2 regions of the Paenibacillus sp. FSL H8-0168 genome follow, and region 1 is predicted to be linked to the other one. Evidence: predicted binding sites of a transcription regulator. Region 1 holds the regulator's gene; the other holds the start of a gene.

Region 1 (15,230 bases):
GTTTAAGCGGTTCAGCGCATAGTTCATCAATACGCTTGAAGGCTTGCCGATGACAATAGGCTTTACCTGTGAAGCCGCTTCAATTGCAGCTCCAATCGTACCTGCACCTGGCGTTAGCCCATCATGTGAAGGCAATTGGAGATCCGGGTTTGTCAAAATAAAAGTTGCTCCTTCCCGAATCCAACGCATGGCAGCGGCCAGCGCATCATATGTAAATTGACGATCTATCCCCTGCACCACATAATCAGGATGGTTCTCAACAAGCTGCAAACCGGCTCCTGTGAGTGCATCGCGTAATCCTGTTTCACCAATACAATATACACGAGCTCCAGGACTTTGCTGTGCAACATATTGTGCAGCTGCTAACGCCGAAGTATATACTTCATGGCTGGCCGCTTCAATTCCCATACCAATCAAATGCTCAGCCACCGAATCGGGTGTACGTGAAGCATTGTTTGTAACATAAGCATAAGGTATCTGGTCTGTACGCAATCGGGATATGAACAGATCCGCACCCTTGATCATCCGATTTCCATGATAAAGTGTTCCATCCAGATCAATTAGTAACGATTTTATCGCAATCCCCTCCCCCACTTCAAATCCATTCACATCTTAGCATTAAAAATTATAATTCATCCCATGAACTATGTTCTCCTTCTTATTTAACCACCTTAATTATTCAGGTCATAAAATAATCGGCCGTCTCTATTCATCTCATCTATCTTAAGTCAAAAATGCGTATGAAGTCCATGAATTGCTGGTAAACCGTCCAAAATAGTGCCATTCCTCGCTAAAACCCGTCGCTTTCACATGACATAAGTTCACTTCTTCGTCGAAATCCATCGAAGGCGCTATTTCCTCAAAGGAAATCTCCTGTATTTCCTGGTCATGCTCAAGAAGTATAATCCTTTAAATTCGATATATAGAAACTCGAATATGACACGCCTCCATATGTGGTAGAACAAATTCATCCCCCACCACCCTGCACGGGTTCTCATCTCTTGTCGCATCCTGCGCTTTCCCGGAAAATAATTTCGGTGAAAAACAAAGGCACCGAGGCAAGCCCCGGCACCCATGCACATATCTTCTCCAATCGTTTATTAACCGATATCGGGTACCGGTAACAACACATGCTGCTCCGCAAGCAATGAATTAGGAAATATGCTTTGCGCTTCCTCCAGCAATGGCTGAAGCTGCTCCTGATCTTTATACCTAGAACTAAAATGCGTCATGATTAACTGACCCGCACCTGCGGCTTTTGCAGCTTCCGCTGCCTGAAGCGCTGTACTATGATGATACTCGTAAGCTGTATCTGCCAGTTCATGCAGAAAAGTGGCTTCATGAACGACGACAGTTGCATCTTGAGCCAGCACTACCGTATTCGGACAAGGTCTCGTATCCCCTAAAATCGTGATGATACGCCCTTTTTTCGGCGAACCCAGTACATCCTGAGGATGCAAAATAACTCCACCCTCTACCTCCACGCTTTCCCCACGCTTTAACTTACCGTACACCGGGCCAGGCTTAATACCATATCGCTCCAACAGCTCTTGGTTAAGCTTACCGGGCTTATCCATCTCTACAACTCGGTAGCCATAGCTGTCAATCCGATGATCCAGCAAAGCTGACTCTACCCGGAATTGTCCGTCATCAAACAGAACCCCGCCCGTATGCTCCACAATATGTAGTTGGTAATTGATACGCGATTGGCTGATCCCTAAAGATAGCTCTATATATTGCTGGATTCCAGGCGGCCCATATACCGTCAGTGGTGTCGTTCCCCCTTGATACGCTCTGCTCGACAGCAGTCCCGGCAGACCAAAAAGATGATCCCCATGCAAATGGGTGATAAATATTTTTTCAAGTCTGCTTAGTTTGAGCGGCGAACGCAATACCTCTTGTTGAGTGCCTTCGCCGCAGTCGAACAGCCACATGCTTCTTCGTTCTTCCAGCAAACGAAGAGCGATGGACGTTACATTTCGCTGAATCGTAGGCACCCCTGCATTTGTACCGAGAAAATAAAATTCCATAACATTAACCTTCTTCCTGCTGACCAGCAAAAAACCTCCGAAGCTCGGAGGGTATTTGCTATCCCATCTGATAAAGGTGTTAAACCTTTTCGACGTTAAAATACTGCGCCTGAGGGTGGCTGAACACCATGGCTGATACAGAAGCCTCCGGTTCCATCATAAACCCTTCCGTCAGCTCAACGCCAATATCCTCAGGTTTTAACAACTGGAACAACGGCCCCTGATCCTCTAGATCTGGACATGCCGGATAGCCAAAGGATACCCGAATGCCTTGATATCTGGCACCGTGTCGCTGTTTCATTGTCATATCGGCAGGGTCCGGGAACCCCCAGCTATCCCTGATAATATGGTGAAGCCGTTCCGCTAACCCTTCTGCTACTTCGAGTGCTACCGCTTGAAGTGCATGCGAGCGCAGATAATCTCCTTTATCTTTCCACTGGGTAGATATCTGCTGAATCCCATGACCAGCTGTAACGACCATGAAACCTACATAGTCCATAACCCCGGATTCCACTGATTTCAAGAAATCAGCCAGACATAGATAAGGCTCTACCTGCTGGCGCGGGAATGTAAATGTGTGCAGTACCTTGCTCACATCCGACGGATCATAGATCAGAATTTGATCTCCTTGGGACTGCGCTGGAAAGAACCGATACATAGCATGTGCCTGGATGATTCCGTCTGTCACAGCTTCAAACATGATGCTGTCCACGGTTTCCTTCAACTGAATCGCTTTCGGATCTTCCGAAGCCAGCAGCTGTTCAACATTGCCTTTTAAACCAAGATGATGCCCCATTAGCATCTGCATATTCACGTAAGGCAAAATATAATTCAGTGGATAGTTGCGTAGTACATGGCGATCCGTATCTGGTGGAATATAAACGGGCAAATCCTGAGCAATATTAGAGCGCACAGCTCGAGTGAGCTTAGGGAGCGGCTTGGCTTCCACGACGATTGCCGCTTCCGCCTCCCGCTCAGCCTCCATGTCCTCAGCCATTTTTTTGCGGGACTCAGGATTCATAAGCTTATTGGCAATATCCAGACCATCCATAGCATCCTTTGCATAGGCAACCAGACCATCATACTCAGGACGGATACGATTTTTAGTGAACTTACGTGTTAAAGCAGCTCCACCCACCATTATTGGAATATCAATATTCGCATTTTTTAAATCCTGTGCGGTCAGCACCATTTGTTGTGCCGATTTAACAAGCAGTCCGGATAAGCCAATCATATCGGCCTTTTCTTCACGGTAAGCTTCAATAATGCGTTCTGGTGGTACTTTTATACCCAGATTCACGATATGGTAACCATTGTTGGATAGAATAATCTCCACCAGATTCTTACCAATGTCATGCACATCACCTTTGACTGTAGCCAACAAAATCTTACCTTTTACTGAGGATTCATTCTTCTCCATGAACGGCTCTAAATAGGCTACGGACGCCTTCATCACTTCAGCGCTTTGCAGAACCTCTGCAACAATCAGTTCGTTATTGTTAAACAGTCGTCCTACTTCCTCCATCCCCTTCATCAGCGGGCCATTAATAATTTCCAGCGAAGAATATTTCACGAGCGCCTGCTCCAGATCCGGAATGAGTCCCTCCTTACTTCCCTCGACTACATAGGAAGCCAGTCGTTCTTCGAGCGAAAGGTTTGATATCTTTTCTTTTTTCTCCACTTTCTTGTTACGGAAAGCTGCTACAAAAGCGGATAAAGTATCGTCATTTGTTTTATAGATCAAGTCTTCCGCAAGTTTCCGCTCATGCTCTGGAATGGATGCATAACGTTCAAGCTTCTCAGTGTTTACAATCGCATAGTCCAGACCTGCTTTGGTGCATTCATATAAATAGACGGAATTGAGCACTTCACGACCCGCTTCCGGCAAACCAAAAGATACGTTACTGATGCCCAGGATGGTATGTACCCCGGGAAGCGCTTCTTTAATAATGCGAATGCCCTCAATCGTTTCCTTAGCTGAACCGATATATTGCTCATCACCTGTTCCTACTGGAAATACGAGCGTATCAAAAATTAGATCCTCCGCTGCCAAACCGTAACGGTTCACCAACAGATCATAAGAACGTTTAGCTACCTCAAGCTTATCCTCACGTGAAATAGCCTGTCCGCGTTCATCAATGGTTCCAACAACAACAGCGGCGCCGTACTTATGAATAAGAGGAGCCATTTTCTCAAATTTCTCTTCACCATCCTCCAAATTAATGGAGTTAATAATCGCCTTACCTTGCGAATATTGAAGTGCTTTATCAATGACTTTAATATCCGTGGTATCAATCACCAAAGGTACTTTTACCTTGTTTACAACCAATTTCAAAAACGCTTCCATATCCGTCATTTCATCGCGATCCGGGTCCTGCACACAAATATCAATGACATGCGCTCCGCTTTTTACCTGAGCGCGGGCAATTTCAGATGCCTCTTCATATTTGCCTTCCACGATCAAACGCTTGAATTTGCGGGAGCCCAGAACATTCGTTCGTTCACCAACCATATACGGACGATTGTCCTGTTCAATATATACAGGCTCAATGCCTGATACGGCAGGAGGATGATGACCTACCAGCGGACGCGGCTCAAACTGAGCCATACTTTCACTCATAACTCGAATGTGCTCAGGCGTGGTACCACAACAACCCCCAGCAATATTCAGCCAGCCTTTTTCAGCGAAAGCAGCCATTTTACGTGCTAATGAATCAGGCGATTCATGGTATTGGCCATTTTCATCGGGCAAGCCCGCATTTGGATAACAGCTAATAGCTGCAGAGGACATTTCAGACAGAGAGCGAATATGATCACGCATAAACTCTGGACCTGTAGCACAATTCAACCCAATCGAAATTGGATGTAAATGTTCCAGCGATATGCAAAAGGATTCGATATTTTGTCCGGCCAACGTCGTTCCCATAGGCTCAATCGTGCCTGAAATCATTAGTGGAAGCTCGATACCTGTCTGCTCAAAAGCCTGCCGAATTCCGATGCTTCCAGCTTTGACGTTAAGCGTATCCTGTGAGGTCTCCAAAAGGAGTACATCCACGCCGCCTTCAATAAGCGCCAAAGCCTGCTCTTGATAGCTTTCAATCAGCTCAGCAAATGTAACACCACCTGTGACAGACAAGGTTTTCGTGGTTGGGCCCATAGCTCCTACTACAAAACGAGGCTTGTCCGCAGTGCTGTATTTATCCACCGCGTTACGCGCCAGTTTGGCTGCCACCAGATTAATTTCACGGGCACGTTCTGGTATATCGTAATCCGCCAAAACGACGGATGTTGCTCCAAATGTATTCGTTTCAATTAGGTCTGCTCCGGCCTTCAAGTAGGCTTCATGAATGCCTTGAATGACATCCGGTCTCGTTAAGACCAGCATTTCATTACAGCCCTCCAGCTCTTCCCCACCAAAATCATCGGGGGAAAGGTCTTCCTGTTGAATCATGGTGCCCATGGCCCCATCAAGAAGGAGTATTCTTCGTTGTAATGCATCCTGCAAGCTAACTTTATCCAAATTTCTTCACCCCCGCAAAACGTTAAATCCTAGTTTAGCAGAAACCGTATCATTTAGATAGATTGAAGTAAAAACATACGTTTTATACAGGTTGTTCTTTGTAAAAACGACTTCTCTAATCCATTTTTATAGTTTGTAGCATTACAGAACGTACTTAACCCTGACCCTTTAGCTATAGTCATTTGCATTATAAAATGTTGAAATCCTGTATTGTACAACGTTTCAAGACATGGTATTCTTTATACAACATTAATCCAAGTGGAAAAGAGGGAATAAGCATATGGCCGAAATCTTAATACGTAATACGAACGAGCGAATTAGCGGTGAAGAACAAGTACGTGAATTTCTGGAGAGTCACGAGATATTGTATGAACATTGGGATACTTCCAAATTGTCCGGGGAGCTGCAAGAGAACTTTACCTTAACAGATGATCAAAAGGCCGCTGTTCTCAAAACATTTGAACCCGAAATCAAGGATTTAGCCGCACGTCGCGGATATAAAATATGGGACGTTATCACTTTATCTGAAGCAACGCCGAATTTAGACGAGCTGCTGGCCAAGTTTGAGCAAATTCACACCCACACCGAGGATGAAATCCGTGCCATTGTCGCTGGTAAAGGCATCTTCATCATTAAAGGCCCTGAAGAGATCGGCTATTTTAACGTAGAGCTTTCACCGGGGGACGTTATCTCCGTACCTGAAAATATACCTCACTTCTTCACTTTAATGGAGAATCAAAAGATCGTCGCAATCCGATTGTTCATCGAAGAAAATGGCTGGATTGCCGAACCGTATGAAGACCCAACCTTCATTAAAGCATAATTACGAATTTATCCTTGTGTGAATAAAAAACTCCCTCTGCTCTGTAACAATCGAGCGAAGGGAGTTTTTTTAATACTCGTTTCTAAAGACTATGGATTTCTTACTTTAACGATTGAATAATTCCGTCCAATTCAGACAGATGCTTGATTTCGAACTTGGGCTTGATCTCTGTGGTATTGGTTTTAGCGTTCCGGTTCACCCACACCGAGTGTACACCTGCTGCCAACGCTCCTTGAATATCAGTCGTCAGCTTATCTCCTACCATTAAAGCATGTTCAGGCTCAATACCAAGAAGCCCCAAAGCATGCTGGAATATAGACGGATCAGGCTTGCCTCGACCAAATGAACCTGAAATGACAACATGATCAAAAAAAGGAGCTAATTGAGGAACTCCATCCAGTTTCTCCTGTTGTAGATCAGGGGAGCCATTTGTCAGCAATAACAGTTTGTAATGTCCCTTCAATTGTTCTAGAATCTCAAACGTTTCTTCATATACATGTGGACGCGCGCGTCTTTCCGAAGCAAATTGGATAGCCAGCTTTTCCGCCAACTTCTCATTATCTATCCCGAGTTGCAGGAGTCCTCTACGCCATGATTCCTTTCGATAAACAGGGGCCAACTGTTCCAATTGGCGGAATTCAGGTTGCTCACCTGCTGTAAAATTCGCCCACAATCCTTCAAACGGGTTAATGCCGATCATTTGAGTAAAACTAAAGGTTTCATAGGATTCATACAAAGCGCGTGCTTCCTTACGTACCGCTTCCTCCAGAGTTTTCGGATCAACGCCTGCTTCACGTGAGCCTGTTTGGCACGCTGCATCAAATGCCTCTTCTACACTACGTTCATCCCATAAAAGGGTATCATCAAGATCAAACATTACCGCCTGAATCGTCATCTGAATTATCCACTCTCTTTCCACAGTATATGTACACCTATTTGCTCGGTTAAGTATTTGAATCGTTATGTGTGCCCATATTAAGCAAGCGGCCGCAGCATGTTATATGAAATAACATCATACGGCCTTTATTAAAGAGCTACAGGCTAAATCAGTTATTTCTTGTCCACCTGTATCTGATTGGATAGCGCAAACTTCTCAAGTCGCTCTGCAATGGCATCCGTGTCATAGCGACCTAATGATTTTGTGAAAATGAAATTACCGCCCTTACCTTTTCTTTCAACGGTTACGTAACCCTTTTCAATCTTGATGGCTTTCATGTCCCCAGCCGTCATTGGACGTTCTCTACCACCTTTCAGCATATAGAGAGTATCCTTTCCCACTTTCAGATAAGGACGACGGATGAAAAAGATAACAGCCAGCATCAAGTAGAGGCCGAATACAAGCCAATCCATTCCTCGCATGCCAGTCTTAGTCAAAAAGTAACTCATAAGCATGTACAATACAGAAAGACCAGCCAGCATAATTGGCACAGTAATGTTACGGCCACGGAAAATATCCATTGCAGAACCTGCGCCATTAATGGTTTGAATGCCTTGCTTTTTGCGCGATTTATTTAAATGCGCTGTGTTTTTGCGTACTTTTCTTTCAAATGATCGGGCCATCTCTCAATTCCTTCCCAGATATATTACAATAAAACAATTGCCTCAAAGCTGATCTATATAGATACCGAGAACGGTACCTAAAACAAAAGGCAAATTGCAGGCTTGGGCGCTTTAACAACTTTAATGCTTCAGCCCGTCATTTCCCTTCGATGTATCATCGTCCACAAATTCAATCGTTTCAAGCTGCTGCCGAAAATTACGGCGAATGTTACCTAAATAAATTTCCCGAAGATTGGCGCGCTCTGTGGCTTCCTCTTCCGTCAAACCCTCGGATTTTGCTTTGCGCGCTAATTCATTGATGCGCTGAACTAAGCTGTCTATATCCAAATTGTGTCCCCTCCATAAAAGCAAAGATATAATACACTTTGACATGTAGAAAAGAGCTTGTCAAGGCTCCCGCATTACGCTCCCTGACAAGCTCTAATTGTCTATAGATCAGAAGTTAGGAAGCTTGAGTACCTGACCTGCCTGTACTCCCCGATCCTCCAAACCGTTAATCCGCACAATTCCTTCTATATATACCCGTGTATCCATTCGTTCCGGTTTATGATTTGCGGCAATCTCCCACAACGTATCTCCAGGTTGTACGGTCAGTTTAGTCACTTCTTCCTTGGAAGCTGAAGGTGCCGCGAAAACCGTAAGTACACCTGCCCCTGCAATCCAAGCAACAATCACTAAAATAAGAAGCTTAACTAAAAGAGTATTAGTAATAATTTGCATAAAATGCGCTCTACCCTCTTTTCGGGTCTCCTGCAAATTTTCTGAATTCATCGGAAAAATACTTTGATAAGTGCTATATTTCATCATTGGCTGCGACCTCCAAACGTTTGTTCTTATGTTTTCACAATATAACACGAACATTTGTTTTGTTCAATAGAAAAGAGAACAAAAGTTCGCGATTATTTTTAGGGATTATTTAGAACTTATGTTTGTACGAACGGAGGTTCTATGCTATAATTTTCCCAAACGTTACTAAATGGGGTTGATACGGTATGTCTAAGATTTCGAGCCGCCAGCAGGCCATTCTTGAATTTATCCGCAATGAAGTGCGTCTAAAGGGATACCCCCCTTCTGTACGCGAAATAGGCGAGGCTGTCGGATTGGCCTCCAGTTCTACGGTTCACGGTCATTTGGATCGTTTAGAGAAAAAAGGACTCATTCGACGCGATCCTACAAAACCACGGGCTATTGAGTTACTCGGTCAAGACGAATCGGATAACAGCAACTTGATTAATTACTCCATTAGTCGTGTCCCCGTCGTCGGCAAAGTAACTGCTGGCCTTCCTATTACGGCGACAGAAAATATTGAAGATTACTTTCCTCTTCCCCAACACTTTGTTGGTGAGGATAAAATATTCATGTTATCTGTTGTAGGCGAAAGCATGATTGAGGCTGGGATTGCTAACGGAGACTATGTAATCGTACGTCAGCAGCAGACCGCTGATAATGGCGATATTGTTGTAGCTATGACAGATGAAGACGAAGCTACAGTTAAAACCTTCTACAAAGAAAAAGATCATATCCGGCTTCAACCTGAAAATCCAGCCTTTGAACCGCTTCGCCTGACACACGTCAGCATTTTGGGCAAGGTTGTAGGACTCTTCCGGGACTTCCACTGATTTCTCGTTCTTTCTTCCCCGTTATTCTAACCACTAATACAAAACCGGCTGCCTAGGGCAAGCCGGTTTTGTATTGTTATTATGTATACTATGTATCTCACAACTATTTTTTCATTTCAGCAACCTATTCCTATTGTTTCTACTATAAAATCAGCCTCCTCATCTCAAATAATCACCCACTGATCTTGAGCAGCTATATTGATGGGCAAAACTAATAGATCTTTCTTTGTTTTAGATAAATATGGTATATTAATTACTCATAGCTCTGTAGGAGGAATTAAATGAAAAAAATTATAATTTCAGCGTTTGTTGTGATATTTATCGCCATAAACTGTGTAGTACCAACAATGGATCATTTGTATGCAGAAGAGAAATCACACATAACAACCTACGATCGTATTCAGTACATACAAATACTTATCCATTTCAGGTATTTAGAAAAGCAACTCGAAGCTGTAATTTCCGAAAGAAACAATTACCCAGAAGACAGCCAAGAATATAAACTGCTCTCTGAACAACTGAATCATATTCTTGCTCAAGAGGCGTACTACGAGAAAAAACTTAACACTCTTAATAGTAAATAATTTTCATACTAAACTGCATATTATTTATCTACACTATTAGACTCATGCCGACCTGCCTGTAACATTCTCCTGCAACGTAAAGTTGAAATGGCGAAGACAGGTTCGCATGAGTTTTTTGTTAACCATTAGGAATATAGGTACCAGCTTCTTTTTGCTTTTAATAGATTTATGCTGATACATTACTATCACAATTGACATAGTATATAGCAGACCTAAGCAAAGGAGATATGCAGATGATCAGAAATAGAGTTAAAACGTATAAGCATCGCATCGGAAAAAACAGATATCTGGTCGTTAAAGTCTTTCAAGCCGCAGCTGCTAAAACAGGAAGCGGAAATGCACTAGCAACCAATGCCTTGAATATCAAAATTTCCAAGCGTAAGCATAAACACCACTAAGATTCATCCGTACCTTCATTTCCTTGAAGGGAGGTGATCACATGAGCAGAAGACATTGCAGACGTGATTTGAGAAGAAGAAGATCAAACATCCGTTCGAATCAAAGAGCTGTTGCGCGTGCAAGAGGTAACGCACTGGCTGTTAATCTGTTTAGCGTGAATGATAGACAACGCAGACGTTAATAATCGTTTTCAAGCAAAAGCAGGAAGGATTCTTCCTGCTTTTTTTTTAGTGTTAAACAGCACACCTAACTACTGCTATGAATCGTTGAAGCAAGCGGACGAGATCGTAGAATATCACACATAGTTGAACAGTCGCTACAATTTTGCTCTTTTTATAAATCTAACAGACAGGAAATGGTGGTTCTCTTTTAGAATAGTGTGCATAGAGAAATTAAACCAGGAGGAGACAAGCCATAATAATTAAAATGTCACTTTCGAATATGGGAGATTTTAAGAAGTCAAATGAGAATAACGGCTTTATTGTGTCAGGAAGGATTATACCTAAATACGAGAACGATAATTGGACATATATAGAAGAAAGTTTCCCCGAACCATATTTTAAACAGTATGAGGATGATGACGTCGACATCAGTTATATTGATGAACAAGGAAAATCTATTTTTTTATATTATGATGAGAACGACTGTGTTGGGCAAATTAAACTTTGTACTAATTGGAATGGCTATGCTCTAATTGAGGATATTGCCGTCGCTAAAGACTGGAGACACAAGGGAATCGGAGCAGCCTTATTGAGTAAAGCAACCGAGTGGGCTAAGCAGAATAACCTTGTTGGTCTTATGCTTGAAAAACAGGATGTGAATGTTTTAGCTTGTCGATTCTATGCTAAAAATAACTTTGTAATCGGCGGAGTTGATACTATGCTATATTCTAGCTTTTTCACAGCCCATGAAAAAGCGATTTTTTGGTATTATAAGTTTAAGCATTCAAATTAGCCTAAAATCAAACTGATCAGCAAACAAAGCTCTGCCAACCAATTAAGGTTAGCAGAGCTTTTGATTTATTTAGAGTATCCACTTACTTCAAACGTGAGGATGCGATCATTTTCAGCATGTAATCCTTTTCTGCTCTTATCAGGAATCTGAAACTGAACGTCTATATACAATAACAGTTAAAATCCCGCTAATTATAATGACCACTGTAAAAATCAATAACATATTGCTATATAAATAAGCAGATGGAAAATTAATGATTGGTATAAATTTTTGATGAATAAAACGTATTGATAATAAGCCTCCTACAACTGAAATCCCTGTTCCTTCTGATAAAAAGCTTATAAAATTAAGCAAGCTCATTCCTGCGCCAGCTTCTTCTTGTCTTTAACTACTTGAAACAATAGTGGATATTACTGTTTTAATAAAAGAAAGACCACCGAAAACAAAGACTATAATAATAGACATCAGCCAAGGTATCATTTCAATAAAGAAAGCAGCTATCAAAAAGCTGATGGCAAGAAATGCAACGCCGACTGCTAGCACATGTAAGGAACCTTTCTTATCAACAAGTGCTCCTCCAAGGAAACCAAAGAAAATAACACTCATCGTTCCAGGAAAAATAATTCCACTGCCAATCATTGCGGTACTTAAGTGATGAACGTCTTTCATCATATAAGGGACCATAGAAACAAATCCAGCTACGGTACCAAACATAAGTCCGCCACAAAGGATTCCTATCATAAATGCAGTATTTTTCCCCAATGAAGGATCAACAAAAGGATTGGTTACTTGTCTGATATGTTTTAAAAAGATCAAGAAGAAAAGAATACTTATCACCAGAAAAGAAATTCTGTAAGACGTTGTATACAACATAAACATTACAATGCCTAGAGATATAAGCACGATTCCTGCAATGTCAAGTGAACCCTTTGATATGACTTCCTTTTTCAATAATTTTATCAGGAAGGGAACAGTGACAAACGTTAGAACAGGAAGAAGCAGTAAATGAGACCAATGAATATAATGAGCAATCATCCCACCAATAGCCGGTCCTATCCCTTCACCCATTGCTACGATAGACCCGATGAGGCCATATGCCTTGCCCCTGTTTTCTTTTGGGATATAGCGAGCAACTACGACCATCACAAGTGAAGGAAATGGAGCTGCACCAATCCCTTGTATAAATCGCCCCAAGATAAGTGTTGGAAAAAAAGTATGTCCCATAAATCCAATTAATGATCCTATGCAATTCACTATCATTCCAAACAGAAGCAACCTTTTAATACCTAACTGATCAGATAGCTTTCCGTATACAGCGGCTCCTATAGAAAAACTTAGCATAAAGGCAGTATTTACCCAATTTGTAACGGCTGGTGTTTTATTGAATTCATCAGCAATATCAGGTAAAGAGATATTAAGAACCATTTCATTTAACACACTAAAAAACGAAAGAACACAAAGCCACATTAAAATTTGGTTATGGTGTAAAACAGACTGTGAATAAGGGGTTTTCACTTTTGACCCTACCTATTTTTTTCATTCTACCACCTTATCTAGAATAGGAAAAAATGTAATTATATATACGAATGCAACAATCCATGAATTACAATTTTAAAGTTTTTTCAGATCCCCTTTAAAGTTAATGAAGTAAGTAACGATGTAGCAATATATATCCGATCTTTTCCATCCATTTGTTTTAAATATAAGAAACAAACCACTCCAGAAATAAGATACATTCAAGACATGAGTGCAGCCTCCTGATGTGTTATGCGCAAATTATATTCCGAGTACAAAAAATAAGCTCCATATCATTGGAGGTTTAATACAGCGCCTATTTCCATACGAGAAAATGTAATGATCTTTGGGTCACCATTCCAGCCCTCTATGATTACAATATAGAGCGTATATCGCTCTTGTTGTCCCCCTCTTCCAAAGCCAGCAGACGCGCCTTTATGTCCACTACACTGCTACCTGTTTTCAACTCCAGTTCGTTCATGTTGGGCCCACGTCATTGCTCAGTAGAATAACTGTAGAGTATTGGTAGTAGCGTTTTGATATCGGGTAACAAAGCGCTCAACTTCTTTGTTACCTGTCGTTTTCCGTATACTATACAGATCAGAACAATGAACGATAAAAGAGGATACAACTATTGCGCAACAATAGCGGATTAGACGGTTGCCAAAGCGACACTGAACTTTTGCAGAAGTTTACGATGGTGTACGTGAAGCCATGGAAAGAATATGGGGGCGATATTCCTGAGCCAGTAAGAACTAGCAGTAAACTTAATGTGTGTATTCCTAAAAGCCTGTGTCGTCCAATGTCAAAAAGGGCTGCCGCAAATGTTTCCTTGAACCAGCATTGTCTTTAAAAACCTGAGCAAATGAGAAATTTATAATAAAATCCAGAGTTCACAACTCCGTTAGCCCAGCCTAAACAGACGTATCCCAGCTAGTACCAGCCTCAAACAGCAGGTCATTCACCAGATTGGTGCCAAGATGCCAAAGGCTGAGGATAGCTGCCACTTCCGTAAAACAGTTTCCAATTAAGCGTACAATCGCAGCACGTTAGATATAAATTATCCAAGTAGGGGGAAATAACCATGGCATTTGAAGGTTATAGAGAAGACAAGCGAGGACATTGGTTTGACTGGCCATTCCCCTTGTCGGTATCAATACTGTATGTAGATGCGGATGTAGACGTAGATGTAGATGTAGATGAAACAGAAACGAAATGGTACCTCATTGTCGAAGAAGAAAAACATTTGATCCGAATTAGGGATGAAAAGCAAATTGAACTGCTTAATCACTGCATGTATGGAATCTTGTTAAATGACGAGAAGATCAACTGGATTATTGATAAAAATGGCGGTAGATTTACCTATCACGACAGTGTGCAAGATTTCATCAAATTCCAGAAAGAATACCTGGATATATTCTAAAAGCCGTGAACAGTTAAAAGCTCTGCAGACCAATTAAGGTAACAGAGCTTTTCGATTTATTTAAAGTATTCACTTACTTCAAACGTCAGAATACGATCGTATAGCATGTAATCCTTGCGGTTGTGAATGGTCCTTTATTGTTATCGTGCTTATTAATGGCATATGAAGCCGATCCAGATCCATCCTGCTTACTTTCGTACCATGTGATAAATTCATTGACCTCTTTCATGCTCAGATCGAATTCTTTCCCCAATCCTGTTGTCATTCCATGAGTGTCGAAGTTAGGGGGAATTTGTCCTTCAAAAAAAAGATTCTATCAAACTTTGGCAGATAGAATCTTTTTCCGTTATTTAACGATAAATTCAACAACTGTTAAAAAAGATTGTGGACATGTAAAGATTAAAGTTCGGAATAAAGGAACATCAAATCTCACTTGGAGTTTGCAGGGTAACGGGAGAGAATATGTCTATAAAACTGTTGGCAAAGGAGACACATTAACGTGGACTAGTCTTAATTCATTCCCTAATACAACAGCTACAACGATTAACAATTTAGGGTCGATTAACGACCATACTGTATTCCAATCCATTGTTAAATTCCTCCCGTTTCTTCTTTTCGATCAAGTCGTTTATGAGCCTGTTTCGCTGATTCTTCAACCCGCGTAACCCGTTCGGATAAGGCATCAATCCTTTGGACCTGCACCCTCTGTTCGAGCCGAATGTCGTCCACGCCGCGCTTGATGTAATCAACATCCGCACGCTGCAAAGCTTCCGCTCCCGCCTCTTGAATGATGTCTTGCCGCA
Region 2 (15,230 bases), 930 kb from region 1:
AGTGCGACGATGACCATTCATCCCATTCGTATGAACGGTCTGGTCATTGGAGTACCACAAACTTTTGAATACATGGAAAAAATGCAGGAACGTGTTGTACGCTTCGTCGTTTCTCATTCTCGTATTACAGAAGAGCAGTTTAAGGAACTGATGTTTAAAACCGGTGAGTTAAACCGCGATATTGGTACAGCGGTTGGGGGAGCCGATGCAGTGAAGTATGGATTGATGGACGCGGTTGGAGGCATCGGAGAGGCTTTAAAACAGCTGAACACCATTATTGAAACGCGGCGTCAGCAAAACGGGATCGCTGGGATTCAACAGCAGGCTCCGTATGCTCCTTTTTCTCCTAGTGCCACAGGAACTCCTACAGAGACACTGTCAGGGGAGCCTAGTGGGGAGCTACCACAATGACACTATATACTGTAATGCCAATGGAAATGGTATGGCAAGGGATGTGGAAAGAGGCTGAGGAGTTTGCAGAGGTTCGGGTAGACGGTCTACTTATGCAAGTACAGCCGCTTGAAACTCGTCGGGGGATCATTGTACGGTTGTTGGACTGTCCACTGGAAGCCTACCTGAATCCGCGTTATGGACCAGGTCAAGTCATCGAGTGGTCGTAGAAGGTGTCGAATAGTTTAGAAATAGGTCATTTACTGTTGAAAAAGAACATATGTGCGGATACCGGGTGACGTGGTATAATATTCTTCTGGGGGGTGACCTTGTATGTCCAGAAGAAGAAAAAGAAAAAAGAAAGCCGCATTTGGCGGAGTTCTAAAATTTGAAATTTACGGCATTGTGCTGATTACATTAGCGGTCATTGCGTTGTCGGGTGAAGCGGCCGTTGGTCGGTCGCTATCCAAGATGTTTGGGCTCGTACTGGGGAAATTCTATTTTGTTATCCCTCTCATTGGCATTTATTATGGTCTGATGGTGATGATTCACCGCAAGTGGCCGAACCAGTGGAACTCGCGTAAAACGGGTTTGCTCCTGTTGGTATTTGCCTTTACACTTATGAGTTCTATTTCATCTATGGAGCAGCGTTTGGGGCCCATCAACGCGCTTCAGCCGGGCGGAGTGATGACCCAGATACATATAGATATGCGTGAGCAGTTGCTATCGCCTGACCAGCAGGGCCATACCTCAATGCTGAACAAGGATATCAGCGGGGGTTACGTAGGCGCATTGCAGCTTACTGTTCTGTTATGGCTGTTTGGTCTCACGGGAGCTAAACTGATCATGATTGTTATGTTCGTCATTTGTTTCATGCTGATGACCCAACTGTCCTATGTGGATTTGGTGCGGATTGTAAAGACCAAGCTGCTGACAGCCGGGGGAAGCGTGCGCAAAAAATGGACTGGTAAAGCTACTCCGCTTTCAGCATCAAGCAAAGGCAGTGGAAATAGAAAAATCAGGTCTGAGCCCATTCCTGCCTATGAGGAAGACATGGATGATGACTTTGACGAAATGCAGCCTCCTGCACGTAAACAGCCGATTTTCTTTCAGTTGTTTGGTCTCAAAAATTCAGATAAAGCGGACAAGGATGAGCATTCCGTCGATACGGATGAGGATGATCATGATCTTCCATATGAAGCTGAGGACGCGCAGGCCCAGTGGAGAAACGGCAACCAGAGTGAAGAGATGTCTGACGTAGTCGAACACGCTGAGCAGGAAGCTGCAACTCCGGTAAAAAGGTCGCCGATTATTAGGGATTTCTTCGAACAAGTAAAGCATGAGGAAAGAAGACCGGAAGCTGAATTTGGAGAGTCCCTGACAGGGGCAGAGCAGACAACTTCCATTATTGACGAATCCCTGGATGATGACTTTGTGGATGCCAGTGCAAATACGGATATGGATGATTCGACAGCGATCCAGGGGACATTAGAAGGTGCTCAGGGACAAGCTCAGACGATTGCAACTGGGGTGGCAGGCGAAGAGGCTGAAGGTAACCATACAGCTATTCCGGCTCCGCCGCCGCCTAAACCGTACAAGCTCCCATCATTTCGTTTACTTGCTAAACCACAAAACGCAGGCAAAGGTATGGGACAAAAGGATTACATGCAAACGGCACGCAAGCTGGAGGCAACGCTGGAAAGCTTCGGTGTGCGGGCGAAGGTGCTGGAGGTCGTCCGTGGCCCTGCCGTAACGCGTTATGAAATTCAGCCGGACATTGGAGTAAAGGTCAGCCGCATTGTGAGTCTGACGGATGACATTGCGCTTGCGCTTGCTGCCAAAGATATCCGTATGGAGGCTCCGATTCCTGGCAAATCTGCTATCGGAATTGAGGTTCCGAATAATGAAGTTTCCATTGTAACGATGCGTGAGGTAATGGAGACAACCGTTTTTCAGGAGTCAGCTTCCAATTTATCTATTGCATTCGGACGTGATATCGCAGGACAGACGATTGTCGGTAATTTGGCCAAGATGCCCCATCTGCTTGTAGCTGGGGCAACAGGTTCGGGTAAATCAGTGTGTATCAATGGGATCATTACGAGTATTTTGTACAAAGCAAAGCCGGATGAGGTCAAATTTTTGATGGTCGATCCTAAAATGGTGGAGTTGAACGTGTACAACGGAATCCCTCATTTGTTGGCTCCGGTCGTGACTGATCCAAAGCGAGCCTCACTTGCATTAAAGAAAATTGTAGTTGAAATGGAAAAAAGATATGAGTTATTTTCCAAATCAGGAACCCGTAATATTGAGGGCTATAATAATCTGATGAAAGATAACCCGGATGCATTTCTGCCTTACATCGTCGTTATTGTGGACGAGTTGGCAGATTTAATGATGGTAGCTGCGGGAGATGTGGAGGATGCGATTGCACGACTTGCCCAAATGGCGCGTGCAGCAGGCATCCACCTTATCATTGCAACGCAAAGACCTTCGGTTGACGTAATTACCGGGGTGATTAAAGCCAATATTCCTTCACGTATTGCCTTCGGCGTTTCCTCGCAGGTAGACTCCCGTACCATATTGGACATGGGTGGAGCCGAGAAGCTACTCGGACGTGGTGATATGCTGTTCATGCCAATGGGTGCTTCCAAACCAGTCCGCGTTCAGGGAGCATTCATGAGCGATCAAGAAGTCGAAAATATTGTTAGCTACGTACGTGAACAGGGTGAAGCGCAGTATGATGAAACGCTAGTGCCGGAGGTGGAAGAGGTATCTGCTGATGCAGATGAAATGCTGGATGAGCTGTACGATCAGGCTGTCAACATCATTTTAGAGGCTAAACAAGCTTCCGTTTCGCTCCTTCAGCGCCGTATGCGGATCGGTTATACACGTGCTGCTCGACTGATTGACTCCATGGAAGCTCGCGGAGTCATCGGCCCTTACGAGGGCAGCAAGCCCCGTGAGGTCCTTATCTCAATGGAGCAATATCAGCAAAATAAAGTAAGTTCCTAAGCATGATCTCTATCCAGCACTACATTAAAACGCTGTTTGTTCGCATGGTGGTTGTTCTAATATGACAACTCCAAGTGCACAAACAGTGTTTTTTTGTGATGTTTTTTGAGGTGTGGCGACTACCTGCTGAAAGAAGATTAAAAGGGTGAATAGCTTTAAGCGGAGCTTGTCATAATAAACGTAGCCATCCTGTTAATCCCACAAAAGAAAGGTAGAGCGCAGCATATGAAAAAGACAATGGTCTGGATTTGCACGGGTATCCTCGCAGCCTCGGCTATTACGTACACAGGACTTTTTAAAAGTGACTCTGCACAGCAGCAAGCAGAGCCGCTGAGCACACAGCAGAAAGTACAAGCGGCGCAACCTTCCCAGCCGACATTCAGCTCGGGAGCGGTTGATTTTGGATCTTACGGTCAGGATGTATATGAGTTGCAATCACGTTTGAAGTTGCTGGGCTTTTTTGGCGGGAAAGTGGACAGCCATTTTGGCAGCAGTACACTAAAAGCTGTTAAGGGTTTTCAAAAGGAATTTGGCATCCGTCCTGATGGAGTGGTCGGAGCAAAGACGAAATTAAAGCTGGTGAATGCTACTCCTAACTGGAAGCCAACGGAAACTCCTATGCATCGTAACAATCAAGGTTCCGCTCAGGGACAGACAGCGGACAATAACGATAAAGCAGATCAAAATGATGAAACGATGGGATCGGCCAACACCATGGGACTATCTGAAAACGATCTTAAAATTATGGCCAACGCGGTCTACGGTGAATCCCGCGGCGAGCCGTTTGAAGGCCAAGTTGCCGTCGCGGCTGTTATTTTGAACAGGGTCAAGTCACCTAGCTTTCCCAACTCACCATCTGGAGTGATCTTTCAACCAGGAGCTTTCACAGCTGTAGCAGACGGTCAAATCTGGCTAACACCGAATGAGACTGCACAAAAGGCGGTACGCCAAGCCCTAAACGGCTGGGACCCAAGCGGAGGATGTCTTTATTATTTTAACCCAAAAACAGCCACCTCCAAATGGATTTGGTCCCGTCCGCAGGTGAAAACCATCGGGGAGCATATTTTCTGCATGTAAAACGCCGAAGCAGCCGGGAGCTTGTCTCCGGTTGCTTCTTGGCTTTTGCATGGTTAGAATAAAGATTGGTACACTTTACCTCTTTACAGGAGGAAGATTCACAGCAGCTAATGCTAATCAAAGGCTAGACGCAAATTGACGTCACAAAGGAGTTTTGGACTTGAACAAAACAGGTTTCGAGCGTGGCACACGCAGACAACTGAGGATTCATGTACTGCCGACCAAGCGCTTTAAGACGTTTGCTATATCATTGTATGTAGGCACTCCGCTACGGGAGGACACCGTAACTCGAGTGGGACTGGTACCTTTCGTTCTGCGACGGGGTACAGAATCGTATCCGCAGACTACACAATTCAGAGAACAGTTAGAGCAATTGTATGGCGCGGGTTTCGGTTTCGATGTGTATAAACGTGGAGATTATCAGATCGTGCAATTTCGCATGGATACGATTAATGACAGCTTTGTAAATAGTCCAGATAGTTTACTGGATCGTTCGTTTTCTTTTCTCGGAGAAGTGCTAACGAAGCCTGCATTGGAAAATGGTGCATTTCAAACGGGATACGTCCAGCAGGAACGAGAAAATGTGCGTAAGAAGCTGGAATCTATAGTTAACGATAAAATACGTTATGCTGGTGAGCGCTGTATGGAGGAAATGTGCAAGGATGAGCCTTATCGTCTGCACCCTCTTGGTCAACGATCTGATCTGGACAGTATAGATGCAGAGAGCTTGTATAAGGCTTATGGAGAATGGCTGAATCATGCCAGCATGGATTTATACGTTGTGGGAGATACGACGCTAGAAGAAGTTGAGAAGTTTGTTGATCGCTATTTTCAATTGAATCGTTCAGCGGAAACAGGGTATGTTCCTGAACAGCCCAAGTCGGTAGAGCGTGATGTTCAAACCGTTGTAGAGCGTCTTGATGTGAACCAGGGCAAGCTCAACATGGGGTTGCGCACCCCTATTACGTATGGAGACGATCGCTATGCTTCCGCTCTGATGTACAATGGCATTCTGGGCGGGTATCCGCATTCAAAGCTGTTCGTTAATGTGAGGGAGAAGGAAAGTTTGGCGTATTACGCTTCATCACGGTATGACGGGCATAAAGGTATTGGTACGATTCAATCTGGTATTGAAATTCCTAATTATGAAAAAGCGGTTACTATTATTCGCAAGCAACTGGAAGATACGCAAAACGGAGCGATTACTGAGCTGGAAATGACCCAAACGCAGGCGATGATTCGCAACTTGCTAAAGGAGATGCAGGATTCCGCTTTTGAAATGATCGCCTATGATTTTAACAGACAGCTTTCCGGTAAAGAACGGACAGTAGATGAGCTGCTGAGTCAGGTGGAGGCAGTCAAGGTGCAGGATGTTCAGGATGCCGCCCGGACGTTCCGACTGGACACTATTTATTTCTTGAGAGACCGGAAGGGGGAATAGCGGTGGAGCATATACCTTATGAGCATTTGCAGGAAACGCTGTACTATGAAGTAATGGATAACGGTTTACACGTTTATGTGTTGCCCAAACCGGGTTTTCAGAAGACATACGCCACATTTGCAACTAAATACGGCTCAGTTGATAATCATTTCCGCGTAGAAGGTCAACAGCCCGTAAAGGTGCCGGATGGCATAGCCCATTTTTTGGAGCATAAAATGTTTGAAGAGCCTGAAGGCGATATTTTTGCTACCTTTTCCTCTAATGGGGCATCGGCGAACGCATTTACGAGCTTTGATCAAACAGTATATCTGTTTTCGGCAACCGAGCGTATTCAAGAAAATTTGACCACACTGGTCAATTTTGTGCAGCATCCTTACTTTACAGATGAAAATGTAGAAAAGGAAAAAGGCATTATCGGCCAGGAAATTAATATGTATGAAGATAACCCCGATTGGCGGAGTTACTTTGGTCTGATCGAGGCGTTGTACAAGGTCCATCCGGTGCATATAGATATCGCAGGTACTGTTCAATCCATCAGTACGATTACAAAAGAAACGCTGTACAGTTGCTATGAAGCTTTCTACCACCCAAGCAATATGATTCTTTTTGTAGTGGGCGGAGTGGATCCAGCTGAAGTAATAGAGCTGGTACGTAACAATCAGGCCAAAAAGGACTATAAGCCGCAGGGAGAGATTGAGCGGATTTTCGACGATGAACCCACTACAGTTGCAGAACCACGTCGTGAGGTGAAGCTGGCCGTTTCTCTGCCAAAGCTACTGTTTGGATTCAAGGAGGCTGAAGTAGGCCTAACGGGTGAAGAATTACTTCGTCATGATCTGGAAACCAAGCTGATGCTTGATCTCCTGTTTGGTTCCAGTACACAACTATATCAAAAGCTTTACGATGAGGATCTGATTTCGGACAGTTTTGGTCATGAGTACAATAGTACGCAGCAATATGCATTCTCTGCAATCGGCGGGGATACCAAAGACCCGGATCGGCTGTTGGCGAGAATACGTGAAGAGGTGGAGTCCATTCAGAAGCAGGGCTTTGCAGCAGAACATTTTGAACGGGCACGCAAAAAGAAAATCGGTGGTTATCTGCGTACACTCAATTCACCAGAAAATATTGCACATGAATTTACAAGACATCGCTTCCGGGGCAGTGATTTTTTCCAACTTCTTCCTATTTATGAAAGTATCACGCTTGAGGATGTAAATCGCCGTCTAAAAGACCATATCCAGTGGGATCAACTCGCAATATCACTAGTGGTGAGTCCGTAATGTCCAGGGAGAGGGAAACGATGACCACCGGGGGCGGAGAATTAAAAGCAATTGGCGATACAACGGTGCTGATTACAGGAGCGAGTGGCGGAATTGGTGCGGCAATTGCTGAGCGTTTTGCAGCTGTAGGGATGAATGTTGTCATTCACTATATGAAGTCTCATGAAAAAGCAAATGAAGTTGCCCGTCGTTGCATGGCTTATTCAGGCAAGGTAATGACCGTGTCAGCGGATCTGCGGAGCAAGGAGCAGATCGAACGCATGCGGGAAAAGCTGGATAATCACGGGATGAAGCCGGATATTCTTGTGAACAACGCCGGATTATCTCATTATGGGCTGTTGACAGATGTTTCGGAAGAGGAATGGGACGAAGTGATGGCCGTCAATGTTAAGGGAACCTTTATGTGCACGCAGGTTTTTATGCCACATATGATTTCCCAACGCTATGGCCGCATTGTGAATGTTTCCTCCGTGTGGGGGATATGTGGCGCATCGTGCGAGGTGTTGTATTCCACCACCAAGGGAGGCATTAACGCTTTCACTAAAGCGTTGGCTCAAGAGGTAGCACCTTCCGGGGTGACAGTGAATGCTGTAGCTCCAGGTGCAGTGGATACGTCGATGCTGGATCATTTGGATAAAGGCGAAATTACCAGTTTGGAAGAAGAAATTCCTGCCGGACGGTTGGCTCGACCTGATGAAATATCGTCCCTGGTTTATTTTCTTGCGCTTCCTGAGTCAGGTTATATTAATGGCCAGGTCATAAGTCCTAATGGAGGATGGGTGACTTAAGGGATAGCGCTTGGAGGAATCCACCAGTATAGTAAGCGTTTGAGAAGAGCATATTATAACTGTTGATTTTAAATCTGAATCATCTAAGGAGGATTTAAGTATGTCAACAGTTGTTCAGAATTTTGATGTTTGGAAAAAGTTCCTTGGTCAGCGTGTAGAGCAAGCGGAGAAGCTGGGAATCAGCCAAGATACCATTTCAGAGCTTGCTTATGAAATCGGTGATTTTCTGGATGAGAAGGTCGACCCAGCGAACCACTCCAACCGCGCACTGAAAGAACTGTGGGGAGTTGCCGATGAGGACGAGCGTCACACCATCGCCCGGCTAATGGTTAAATTGGCTAAGAGCAACGCATAAGTAGGAACCAACATGAAAAGCTCCCTTTTGGGGGCTTTTCTGTAATGGTTACAGAGCTGTTCTTGTAATTCCATTGTAATTTATATATCATAAACGTGATTGAGGCTTACAACACAATGTAGCCTATCGAATTTCAATAATTGGTTTTGTCGAAAGATGTTATTTTATGATACAATAATGCTTTGATTTGGAGTTGTTGACGGTTTGAATGTGAATGAGGTGCTAACGTGACGGAAGAAACGAAACAGTGGTACATGGAGTACAAGATACATAAAAATCGACCCGGACTGCTGGGAGACATTGCTTCCATGCTTGGTATTCTGGGGGTTAATATACTGACAATCAACGGTGTTGAAGGTGAAAGACGGGGGATGTTGCTTGAAACGGACGATGACGAGAAAATACGCATTCTCGGAGACACGTTAAAAAAAGCGAGCAACATTACAGTCACGGCCTTACGTGCTCCGAGACTGGTTGATATATTGGCAGTAAGACACGGCCGTTACATCGATCGGGATTCAGATGATCGTAAAACATTTCGCTTTACACGCGATGAGCTTGGGTTGCTGGTCGATTTTTTGGGTGAAGTATTAAAGAGGGACGGCAATCAGGTGATCGGTCTTCGCGGGATGCCGCGTGTGGGCAAAACGGAATCCATTATTGCCAGTAGTGTTTGCGCGATGAAGCGTTGGACTTTTGTGTCTTCAACGTTACTACGACAGACGGTGCGCAGTCAGCTCTCTGAAGAAGAAATGAACCCAAACAATGTGTTTATTATTGATGGTATTGTGAGTACAATTCGGTCAAATGAAAGACATTATCACCTGCTTCAGGAAATCATGAGCATGCCAAGTACTAAAGTGATTGAGCATCCTGATGTATTTGTACGTGAATCAGGATACAGCTTTGACGATTTCAATATCATTATTGAACTTCGCAATAATCCGGCTGAGGAAATTATTTATGATACCTTTACAGCCAGTTATACAGAAGATCTTTAAATAAGCGTAATTATACAAGGAGATGATGACATGTCAGAACTGGGTCAGCAATTAAAGGAGGCCCGGCTGCAAAAAGGATTGAGCCTTGACGATGTTCAGGAAATGACGAAGATACGCAAACGTTATCTGGAAGCCATTGAGACGGGCGATTACAAAGTGCTGCCGGGAAGCTTTTATGTCAGAGCTTTTATTAAAACATACGCTGAAACGGTCGGGTTGAACCCCGATGAGATTCTGGAAGGGCATCAAAGCAATGTGCCTGAACCTGAGCCGGAAGCAGTGATGGAGCCTGTTACACAGAAACGCTCAAGCCGTCCCGCCACGATTGGTAATCTTAAATGGTTGCCTACAGCGTTAATGTGGCTTTTTCTAGTTCTCATTGTTGGGGTTATTTATGCTTATTGGGTGAGCAACAACCATTCAACTCCAAAAACAGCAGAAAACACAACGCCGATTACAACACCAAGTACAACGCCAAGCACAACGCCAAGCACGTCTACTCCTGATACCACTACGACACAGCCGAACAATGGTCAAACGACGGCTCCAAATGGTGCTGGTGGGAAGACTCCTGATGCGGGGCAAACCGGACAAACTCAGCCAGATGGTACGGGGAATACGGATGCTACTACTCCAGATACTGGACAGCAGCCGGATACGACTACACCACAACAAGGTATAACTGTGGCACAGGACGGCAAGCAAGGCAAGACGACGATTTTCAAAGTTTCCAGTGCAACGGGAGCCACAGCCAAGGTTGATATTAAAGCTACGGGTGAAAGCTGGCTTGAAGTGTACAAGGGACAAAATTCCCGTGGAGAAAAGCTGAGCTACGGTATGACTAAAAGTGGAGATGCCATGTCTTTCGATATTGGTCCGGAAGGTTTATATATCAAATCAGGACGGTCTTCTGCCACAGATATTTCCGTAGCAGGTCAACCGATAACAGATAATAAATCGACTACACGTGTACTGATCCAGCAAGGAGAAGCTTCTTCGACCGGAACGAGTGCAGGAGTGACGGGTTCACCTGCAGATTCTACGACAGGTAGCAGTACGGATTCAGCACAAAATGGTACAGATTCTACAACTACTGATGGTGAATAAACGCCTTGGTGCGAGGAAATACTAATGACTGTAATTCCTGGAAAGGCAGTCATTTCATTTTCCGCAAAGTGAGGTGTATACGTTATGACCGTCAGCTGGATTGTGACTGGGCTCGGTATCATTGTCAGTTTACTGGGCTATTATCTGACACCGAATGCATGGGGCTATGGCATACTGGGCTTTGGTCTTGCTCACATTGTGCTTGGACTCTTGGATATGTTCCGAACTCCAACACGAAGCCATAATTAGATATTTTGACCGTAATTGAAATAAAGGCGTTTTTGTCAGGAAAACTGGCAAGAACGCCTTTTTAGTCAACGGATTATTGGATTTTTGTAAATGACTAGCCTATAATTAGATATTGAACTTTGTTGTGGAAAGGAAAGTGAAACGATGGCTTCAGAAAATTCATTTGATATCGTCTCCAAAATGGATATGCAGGAGTTAACAAATGCGGTTCATCAGACGGAGCGTGAAATTGAAACACGATTTGATTTCAAGGATAGCAAAAGTAGCCTCAAGCTTGAGAAAGAAGCTCTTACGATTGCATCGGAAGACGAGTACAAGCTGAATGCGGTGATTGATATTTTGCAATCTAAAATGGCCAAACGAGGTCTGTCCCTTAAAAATGTGGAGTATGGCAAATTGGAACCCGCTTCTCTAGGTTCAGTGCGTCAGCGTCTTTCGCTTAAGCAGGGAATTGATCAAGATAATGCCAAGAAAATTAATATTCTTATTCGGGACTCCAAGCTAAAAGTCAAAAGTCAGATTCAAGGTGATCAAATCCGAGTGACTGGAAAAAACAGGGATGATTTACAGGCGATCATTCAATTGCTACGTAAAGCTGATTTGCCATTGGAGCTTCAATTTACAAACATGAAATAAAGCCGTTTTCCCTCATATATTTTGTAGGAAAAAACGTTGCTTGATGTGCGGCAGGTTATTTTGACATGCGTTTTGCGCCATATTATACTTGTAACGAAAATGCAGACAATTCAGGTGTATAGCGCTCGTCGAAAGCGATTTACATAGGATTGAATTTAATCCGAAAACTGCCATTTGTAATCAAGTACGATAATCAGGGGAGAGTGTGTTGTGAATTTACCCAACAGAATTACAATAACGCGGATTTGCCTTATCCCGGTGATGATGCTGGCTTTGCTGGTGGACTTTGATTTTTATCCGCCGCCGATTGAGATCGGAGCTTTCAAGCTGCCGTATAATCAGCTGATTGCGGCTATCATTTTCCTTGTAGCAGCCAGCACGGATGGTCTTGACGGATATTTGGCACGTAAAAATAATATGGTCACCAATTTGGGCAAGCTGTTGGACCCCCTTGCTGATAAGCTTTTGGTAACCGCTATTTTGGTTTCCTTGGTAGAAATGGGGAAAATTGATTCATGGATTGTCGTTGTGATTGTTAGCCGTGAGTTTGCGGTTACGGGGCTGCGTCAGATTGCCTTACTGGATGGGTCTGTGGTTGCTGCAAGCAATTGGGGCAAATTAAAGACGATCATCCAGATCGTTGCTATTGTAGCGCTGCTCATTAATAATTTCCCGTTTGTTTTTCTTGGTATACCGTTTGATTTAATAGCGATATGGGCAGCAGTGTTGATCACCATTTATTCGGGTATTGATTATTTCGTGAAAAATATCCATTTGCTGAGCTCCTCCAAAGTTTAACAGGATAAATTTTATGGAAACAGCAATAGGGACTAAACTTATTGCTGTTTCTTTATATAATTCCCATAATATTCGCAGTACAGGAGGAAGAATTGATGAAAGCTGAAATAATTGCAGTAGGAACAGAGTTATTACTCGGACAAATAGTGAATACAAATGCTCAATATTTGTCACAAGAGCTGGCTACAATTGGAATCGATGTATATTTTCAGACTGTGGTTGGCGATAACATAGATCGGCTTCAGGAAGCGATAAGAATTGCTCAGAAGCGTGCGGATATTATTTTGTTTTCCGGCGGTCTGGGGCCGACTCAGGATGATTTGACGAAAGAGGCGATAGCGGCTGTATTGGGGCGAAAATTGCACATAGATCGTCTTGCAATGGACAAGCTAGATCAATTTTTCCGTAACCGTGGGGTAGAAATGACCGAGAATAACCGCCGGCAGGCGCTTTCTATTGAAGGTGCTACTCCACTTGAAAATGAGACAGGGCTAGCTGTGGGCGACGCGATTGCACAGGACGGTAAATTTTATGTAGTTTTGCCTGGACCGCCTAAGGAACTCAAACCCATGTTTGCAAACCATGCGAAACCTTGGTTGCTTCAGCAAGCATTGAGCGGTGAGGAAATGCCAATTTATTCGAAAATGCTAAAATTTGCAGGGATCGGTGAGTCAGCTCTTGAAACCCATTTGTTAGATTTGATCCAATCCCAGACAGATCCTACGATTGCTCCTTATGCCAAGGAAGGGGAAGTCACGATCCGTATATCCACCAAGGCGGCCAGCGAAAGTGAAGCATTAATTAAGTTGACAGCTACGGAAGTAGAAATTCAGCAGCGTCTTTCGGAGTATATGTATGCAAGCGAGGATGTTGCGCTGGAGAAGGTTATCGTAGATCTAATGGCCAAACGCGAACTCACTGTGAGTGCGGCAGAAAGCTGTACAGGTGGAATGCTGATGGAACAGATTACTTCTATACCTGGCAGTGCTGCTATGTTTCAAGGTGGCATCGTGTGCTATTCCAATGAAATGAAGATGAAGTTACTCAACGTGCCTTATGATTATTTGGAAGGGGACCATGCGCCAGGCGCAGTGAGTAAGGAAGTAGCACTTGTGCTTGCAGAGCAGGCGAGAATGATCATGGATAGCGATTTTGGACTTTCAGTTACTGGTGTAGCTGGGCCTGGGTATTCCGAACGGAAGCCAGTCGGTCTAGTGTATATTGGCATTGCTGAACGCGACAAGGAAACGGAAGTACATGAACTGAGACTGAGTGGCAACCGTGAAACAATCCGACTGCGATCAGTTAAAGCAATCCTGTACAGATTGTGGCGCAGGCTGGTAGAGAACGAGAAACTCTCTTAAACATCTATGTACAGTGTGACTCGTAGAGTTGTTTTAGATAGATATTCATGGTATAATCATCTTATCGGAAGAACCGTTGCAAAGCCTTTTGCCAGCGGTTCTTTTTTTGTTTTAAGAGACAGGTGTAATTATAGAAGAGAGTTGTGCAAATAAAAAAAACGAATGTATGTTCGAAAAAATGCTTGGCAAGCGTGTCAAAACAAGGTATTATTAAAGTACAAACAATGAAGGATGTGAGTTTATTGTCAGATCGTCGTGCTGCGCTGGATATGGCGCTCCGTCAAATAGAAAAGCAATTTGGTAAAGGTTCCATTATGAAGTTGGGTGAGTCTACCCATATGCAAGTGGAAACGATCCCCAGTGGTTCGATTGCTTTGGATATTGCGTTAGGAACGGGCGGCTTTCCAAGAGGCCGGGTTATTGAAATATACGGACCGGAATCATCCGGTAAAACGACAGTAGCTCTTCACGCTATCGCAGAGGTGCAAAAAACAGGCGGACAAGCCGCCTTTATCGACGCCGAGCATGCGCTTGATCCGTCGTATGCAAGCAAGCTGGGTGTCAATATTGATGAGTTGTTACTATCGCAACCAGATACAGGAGAGCAGGCGCTTGAGATTGCCGAAGCCCTTGTACGTAGTGGAGCAGTAGACATTGTAGTTGTTGACTCCGTAGCGGCACTTGTGCCCAAGGCAGAGATTGAAGGCGAAATGGGAGATTCCCACGTTGGTCTTCAAGCACGTTTGATGTCTCAGGCATTGCGTAAGCTTTCTGGAGCCATTAATAAGTCGAAAACCATTGCTATTTTTATTAACCAGCTACGTGAAAAAGTAGGTGTTATGTTCGGTAACCCTGAAACAACACCAGGTGGACGTGCCTTGAAGTTTTACTCTACGGTACGTTTGGATGTTCGTCGTATTGAAAGTTTGAAAATGGGTAACGACATTGTGGGTAACCGCACACGTATTAAAGTCGTGAAGAACAAAGTTGCCCCTCCTTTCCGTCAGGCTGAGGTGGATATTATGTACGGTGAGGGTATTTCCAAAGAAGGTAGCTTGATCGATATCGGTACGGAGCATGACATTGTCGACAAGAGCGGAGCCTGGTATTCCTACGAAGGTGAGCGCCTTGGTCAGGGACGTGAGAATGCTAAACAATTTTTGAAGGAAAATCCGAATATTGCTAGTACGATCGAACAAAAAATTCGGGTGGCCAGCAATTTGATTACGACGGTTGCTCCGCCTACAGAAGAAGAGTTGGCACAGCAAGCGAAGGAAGAACAGGAATTGTTGGAGCTTGAATAAAGCTTGGTGAATCCTGGTTTGTGAACTGGGGCCAGGGTTATGGCACCGTCCGTTTGAATAGCATGATTCTGATGCCCTGCACAGTTGTGCAGGGCATTTTTGCATCAACTAAAGTCTGCTTTGTCGGCGGAATCTAACTTTGCGTAGCAGGTGTTCAAAGGCTGCTTTCGTGAATTTCAAAGTGAGGGAAATATATTGCAGTTGGACGATGAAGATGAATACACTTCGGAAGCAAATAAGCAACAAGGGATTTCTCTTTTTCCGGATCATGAGGAATTGATGATTACTAGGGTAGAGCAGGGACAGGGACGCAAACGTGGAAGGTATATCATTCATTTTGGTCCGTATTCGCTGTCTGTATTAGAAGATGTAATGATCAAGTACAATATGTTCAAAGGAACGTCATTTGATAAAAAAGAACTGGA

What was found. The regulator LexA, encoded in region 1, represses DNA repair genes until DNA is damaged. The targets are predictions, from matches to a motif close to CGAACATATGTTCG.
Positions count from the first base shown of each region.
Region 2: the regulator LexA is predicted to act here: its motif matches at 13,661-13,674, upstream of recA (recombinase RecA).

Region 1 covers NZ_CP151948.1:3,229,911-3,245,140, forward strand. The annotation lists gene MHI21_RS14235 (TIGR01457 family HAD-type hydrolase) at 1-594, opposite strand, end outside; gene rnz (ribonuclease Z) at 1,101-2,030, opposite strand; gene metH (methionine synthase) at 2,110-5,550, opposite strand; gene MHI21_RS14250 (cupin domain-containing protein) at 5,831-6,373, shown strand; gene MHI21_RS14255 (HAD family hydrolase) at 6,474-7,268, opposite strand; gene MHI21_RS14260 (hypothetical protein) at 7,424-7,933, opposite strand; gene MHI21_RS14265 (DUF896 domain-containing protein) at 8,054-8,260, opposite strand; gene MHI21_RS14270 (LysM peptidoglycan-binding domain-containing protein) at 8,369-8,737, opposite strand; gene lexA (transcriptional repressor LexA) at 8,926-9,552, shown strand; gene MHI21_RS14280 (hypothetical protein) at 9,834-10,136, shown strand; gene MHI21_RS14285 (hypothetical protein) at 10,370-10,534, shown strand; gene MHI21_RS14290 (hypothetical protein) at 10,576-10,716, shown strand; gene MHI21_RS14295 (GNAT family N-acetyltransferase) at 10,950-11,489, shown strand; partial or broken gene tet (Tet(L)/Tet(K)/Tet(45) family tetracycline efflux MFS transporter) at 11,628-13,004, opposite strand; gene MHI21_RS14305 (hypothetical protein) at 14,089-14,427, shown strand; partial or broken gene MHI21_RS14310 (fibronectin type III domain-containing protein) at 14,484-14,692, opposite strand; gene MHI21_RS14315 (hypothetical protein) at 15,019-15,230, opposite strand, start outside.
Region 2 covers NZ_CP151948.1:2,295,189-2,310,418, forward strand. The annotation lists gene MHI21_RS10830 (ATP-dependent Clp protease proteolytic subunit) at 1-411, shown strand, start outside; gene MHI21_RS10835 (YlzJ-like family protein) at 408-620, shown strand; gene MHI21_RS10840 (DNA translocase FtsK) at 724-3,402, shown strand; gene sleB (spore cortex-lytic enzyme) at 3,628-4,479, shown strand; gene MHI21_RS10850 (pitrilysin family protein) at 4,640-5,920, shown strand; gene MHI21_RS10855 (pitrilysin family protein) at 5,923-7,203, shown strand; gene fabG (3-oxoacyl-ACP reductase FabG) at 7,224-7,991, shown strand; gene MHI21_RS10865 (DUF3243 domain-containing protein) at 8,092-8,346, shown strand; gene MHI21_RS10870 (DUF3388 domain-containing protein) at 8,574-9,347, shown strand; gene MHI21_RS10875 (RodZ family helix-turn-helix domain-containing protein) at 9,378-10,454, shown strand; gene MHI21_RS10880 (hypothetical protein) at 10,539-10,703, shown strand; gene MHI21_RS10885 (YajQ family cyclic di-GMP-binding protein) at 10,848-11,339, shown strand; gene pgsA (CDP-diacylglycerol--glycerol-3-phosphate 3-phosphatidyltransferase) at 11,550-12,137, shown strand; gene MHI21_RS10895 (competence/damage-inducible protein A) at 12,233-13,501, shown strand; gene recA (recombinase RecA) at 13,744-14,805, shown strand; gene MHI21_RS10905 (RecX family transcriptional regulator) at 15,001-15,230, shown strand, end outside.